2 regions of the Marinomonas sp. A3A genome follow, and region 2 is predicted to be linked to the other one. Evidence: predicted binding sites of a transcription regulator. Region 2 holds the regulator's gene; the other holds the start of a gene.
What was found. Region 2 encodes sigma-54, which starts transcription at its own class of promoters, with help from an activator protein. Its sites were predicted from a motif close to TGGCACNNNNNTTGCTNT; they were not measured.
Positions count from the first base shown of each region.

Region 1: glnA (glutamate--ammonia ligase) is a predicted target of sigma-54. The motif match lies at 1,700-1,717, and genes of this name have one in related genera.

Region 1 covers NZ_CP025532.1:784,748-787,212, forward strand. Annotated here, with positions in the region: gene glnA (glutamate--ammonia ligase) at 188-1,594, opposite strand; gene thiI (tRNA uracil 4-sulfurtransferase ThiI) at 1,948-2,465, shown strand, end outside.
Region 2 covers NZ_CP025532.1:2,482,517-2,484,981, forward strand. Annotated here, with positions in the region: gene lptA (lipopolysaccharide transport periplasmic protein LptA) at 1-35, shown strand, start outside; gene lptB (LPS export ABC transporter ATP-binding protein) at 36-761, shown strand; gene CYL31_RS11585 (RNA polymerase factor sigma-54) at 840-2,312, shown strand; gene ptsN (PTS IIA-like nitrogen regulatory protein PtsN) at 2,330-2,465, shown strand, end outside.

The DNA.
Region 1 (2,465 bases), 1.7 Mb from region 2:
TAAGGCCTTTGTATTAACTATAAAAGTTTAATGCACAATTATAGTGCATGTAGGTGTTCGTGTTTATTTTTGTGCAAAATAAATCAACGGATAAAAAAAGATTGGTAAGAAAAGTGTTTAAATAATCGTAAAAAAAAAGCCCCGAACTAGGTCGAGGCTTTCGTGTTTTACTTAGCGGTCTAAAATATTAAGCGCTGTAGTAAAGTTCGAACTCAAGTGGGTGAGTCGTCATAGATACGCGACGAGCTTCGCCAGTTTTAAGTTCGATGTAAGCATCGATCATGTCATCAGAGAATACGCCGCCTTGAGTCAAGAACGCGCGATCTTCGTCTAGGCACTTAAGCGCTTCTTCTAGGCTGCTAGCAACCTGTGGAATGGCATGAGCTTCTTCAGCTGGAAGGTCGTACAAATCTTTGTCTGCAGCATCTCCAGGGTGAATCTTGTTTTTGATGCCGTCGATACCAGCCATCAACATAGCTGCGAATGCTAGGTATGGGTTAGCGGTTGGATCAGGGAAACGAGCTTCAATACGTTTGCCTTTAGGGCTTGCAACGTATGGGATACGGATAGAAGCAGAGCGGTTACGCGCAGAGTATGCAAGCATTACTGGAGCTTCGAAATGAGGAACAAGACGCTTGTAAGAGTTAGTTGAAGCATTAGTGAATGCGTTCAATGCTTTAGCGTGCTTGATGATACCACCGATGTAGTAAAGCGCCATTTCAGATAGGCCAGCGTATTGATCGCCAGCGAATTGGTTTTCGCCGTTTTTCCAGAAAGACTGGTGAACGTGCATACCAGAACCGTTGTCACCAACGATTGGTTTAGGCATGAAAGTCGCAGTTTTGCCGTAAGCGTGAGCTACGTTGTGTACGCAGTACTTAAGAATTTGAACTTCGTCTGCTTTTTTAACTAGCGTGTTAAATTTAACACCGATTTCGTTTTGACCAGCAGTTGCTACTTCGTGGTGATGCACTTCAATAACAAGGCCCATACTCTCCATAGCGTTACACATAGCGCCACGAAGATCGTGATGAGAGTCAACTGGTGGTACTGGGAAATAGCCGCCTTTTACGAAAGGACGGTGGCCCATGTTGCCGCCTTCAAATTTCTTGTTAGAAGACCAAGCAGCTTCTTCAGAGTTGATTTCTACAGAACAACCTGACATGTCTGTTTTCCATTTAACATCGTCAAAGATGAAAAATTCAGGCTCTGGACCAAAGAAAGCTGTGTCGCCAAGACCTGTCGACTTAAGGAACTCTTCTGCGCGAAGGGCAACAGAGCGAGGGTCGCGGTCATAACCTTGCATAGTAGAAGGTTCGATGATGTTACAACGAACGATAACAGTTGATTCTTCAGTGAAAGGATCGATAACGGCAGTATCATCTTGAGGAGACATGATCATGTCAGATTCGTTAATGCCTTTCCAGCCAGAGATAGATGAACCATCAAACATCTGGCCGTTTTCAAAAAACTCTTCATCTACCGTAATAGCTGGAATAGTTACGTGTTGCTCTTTACCTTTAAAGTCGGTAAAGCGAAGGTCAACCCACTTCGCGTCATGCTCAGCAATCAAGGCAAGGGTCTTGTTTGACATAGTTGTTCTCCAGTCGTAGTTAAAGCGAAATTATTTTTCGTTGTAAAAGGTGCTTTAATATTTAATACAAAGCGCCATTTGTCGAGTTATTTATCAAACAGATAGTAAGCATAACTTGTGCCAGAATTTTGTGCGGACTAACAATTCCTTATATTACAATAAGATAAGTGCTTTTTATTTTGTGGTGCACTTAATCGTAGCTAAATCCAGCCTTTAAAAAAGCTAATATGCACCATATTTGATCATCATTTTTGCTTTTTGTTCTATGTTGGTGCGCATTTAGCGTTTTCGTATCTACTGGCTTTTCTTTATACTATGCGCCTTTCCAATATCCGGTATAAATCGCACCCTCTATGAAATTTATTGTTAAGTTCTTTGCAGAAATTACTATTAAAAGTCGTCCAGTTAGAAAGGCTTTTATTAAACAGCTTCGACATAATGTTAAGTTGGTTCTTAAAAAACATGATGCCGATGTTGTTGTTTCTGGCAATTGGGATTTTATTGAAGTGTTTTCCGATAGGGATGAATTACGAGAAGACTTTATACAGGCTTTATCTAATATTGCCGGCATTGCCCATTTTCAGTTCGTCCGCGAATTTCCATTAGTAGATCTGGATGACATTGTAGAACAAGCCATCCTTTCTTATGGCGATGTTATTAAAGATGCGGTGTTTGCCGTTCGTGTCAAACGTGTTGGTCATCATGACTTCACATCAGTTGATGCAGAAAGACATATTGGCGGATGCTTAAAAGCGCGTTGTGGTGCCTTGGCTGTTCGCTTAAAAAATCCTGAAGTATTAGTGCCTATCGATATTCGTGATAATCGAGTGTGGATGATTGAACAACGTGTTGAGGGCCTTGGTGGTTATCC
Region 2 (2,465 bases):
CAAAAGATAAACAAGCACCTGAGACCAAAAAATAGATGGCTATACTAGAGGCAAAACACCTTGCAAAGAGTTACAAAAAACGCCAAGTCGTAAAGGATGTATCTATTTCCGTTGAGTCAGGCCAAGCCGTTGGCCTACTCGGCCCTAATGGCGCGGGCAAGACAACCTGCTTTTATATGATAGTTGGCATGGTAGCAAACGATGCTGGCGGCATATTTATTGACGGCCAAGATATTACTCATGACGCGATGCACACACGTGCTCAAAAAGGCGTTGGCTACCTTCCTCAAGAGGCATCTATTTTTAGAAAAATGTCTGTAGAGGATAATATTCTAGCCATCTTAGAAACACGCAAAAAACTAACAAAAGCGCAACAACAAGAAAGACTAGAAGAGCTCTTAGAAGAGTTCCATATCACTCATATTCGCACCAACCTAGGAATGGCCTTATCAGGAGGAGAAAGACGCCGGGTCGAAATAGCGAGAGCTGTTGCCATGAACCCAAAATTCATCTTACTTGATGAACCATTTGCTGGCGTAGACCCTATTTCCGTTGGTGATATAAAGCACATTATCAAACACCTCCAAGAGAGTGGAATCGGCGTCCTAATTACCGATCACAACGTCAGAGAGACACTAGACATCTGCGATAAAGCTTACATTGTTGGTAATGGCTACATCATTGCATCTGGCGATGCCAGTACCGTCATCAACAATGAACAAGTAAAAAAGGTCTATTTAGGCGACGACTTCCGCCTGTAACCCCTTATCATTGCTGTAGAAAGGGAGTAGTATGCACAACTCGTTCCAATTCATTCAATTAGAAGAAAGAGTTGCTCTATGAAGCAGTCTTTACAATTAAAGCTCGGTCAGCAGCTGACCATGACGCCACAACTGCAACAGGCTATCCGCTTGCTGCAGCTTTCTACGTTGGATTTAAAACAAGAAATTCACGAATTCCTTGAGTCTAATCCACTACTTGAGCTCGACGACGACGAACAAATTCATAGCGACATCCCTGCCAGTATAGAATCAAAAAGTGCTGCAGATACAACAGTCGACAACAATAGCGAAGAAGCACGCGTAGAGTCCGAGTGGACAGAAAGTATCCCAGAAGAACTGTCCATCGACAGTAACTGGGATGACACCTACCAAAGCTCTGCGGCCGTCAGTGATCACAACAGCTACGAAGGCGATAGCGACTTCGAAAGCCGAAATGCACCAGCAGAAAGCATACAAGACCATTTAATATGGCAATTAAATTTAACTCACATGTCAGATCGCGACATCGAAATCGCTTACGCCATCATTGAATGCGTCCAACCCGATGGCTACTTAAGCATTTCCCCCGATGACATTTGTGAGTCCCTTTGTACAGAACTAGAAGAGCTTGAGTTAGACGAAGTCATTGCTGTACAACACAGACTACAACGCTTTGACCCTGTTGGCGTATGCTCGATCGACCTACGCGACTGCCTTCTTGTGCAACTGGAAGCTTTCCAGAGCCACCCTCTATACAAGAGCACACACAATCTTATTGATCATTACCTACCCTTGTTAGGTAACCGAGATTTTGCTCAGTTAAGCCGCAAAACAAAATTAAAAGACGAAGCACTAAAAGAAGTCGTCAATTTGATCCAACAGCTTAACCCACGCCCTGGCTCAGTGATCGACGCAGATGACACCGACTACGTTATTCCAGACGTCACCGTAAAAAAACGCCATGACGTATGGCAAGTTGAACTAAATAACGACGCGTTGCCGCCCATCAAAATCAATGAGACTTACTCAGCGATGGCTAGCACAGCAACAACCGCCGAAGATGCCACCTACATCAAAACCTCTCTTCAAGAAGCAAAATGGTTCATGAAGAGCTTGCAGAGCCGCAACGAAACATTATTAAAAGTGGCCAGCTGCATAGTAAGTCGACAAATTGATTTCTTCGAACTTGGCGAAGAAGCCATGAAACCCATGGTTCTTCACGATGTTGCAGAAGAAGTTGGCATGCATGAATCAACTATATCTAGGGTAACAACCCAGAAATACATGCACACACCTAAAGGTATTTTTGAGCTAAAGTACTTCTTCTCCAGCCATGTCAACACAGCCTCTGGCGGAGAATGTTCTTCTACAGCAATACGAGCTATGATTAAAAAGCTTGTATCAGATGAACCAGCAAAAAAACCACTAAGTGACAACAAGCTAGCTGCTATTTTAGCAGACCAAGGCATACAGGTTGCTCGACGTACTGTTGCCAAATATCGAGAGGCGATGAACATCCCTCCTTCCAATGAACGAAAACGACTGATCTAAACGGAAACCATTTTATCATGTCCTTGAAATCATTATTAAAAGCGGAACTCGTTCTCGCAAAACAAGATATTGTTAGTAAGAAACGCGTCCTTGAAAGCATTGCGGAAGTCGCTTCAAATCGACTACATTGCGACAACGAAGCCATCTATGACG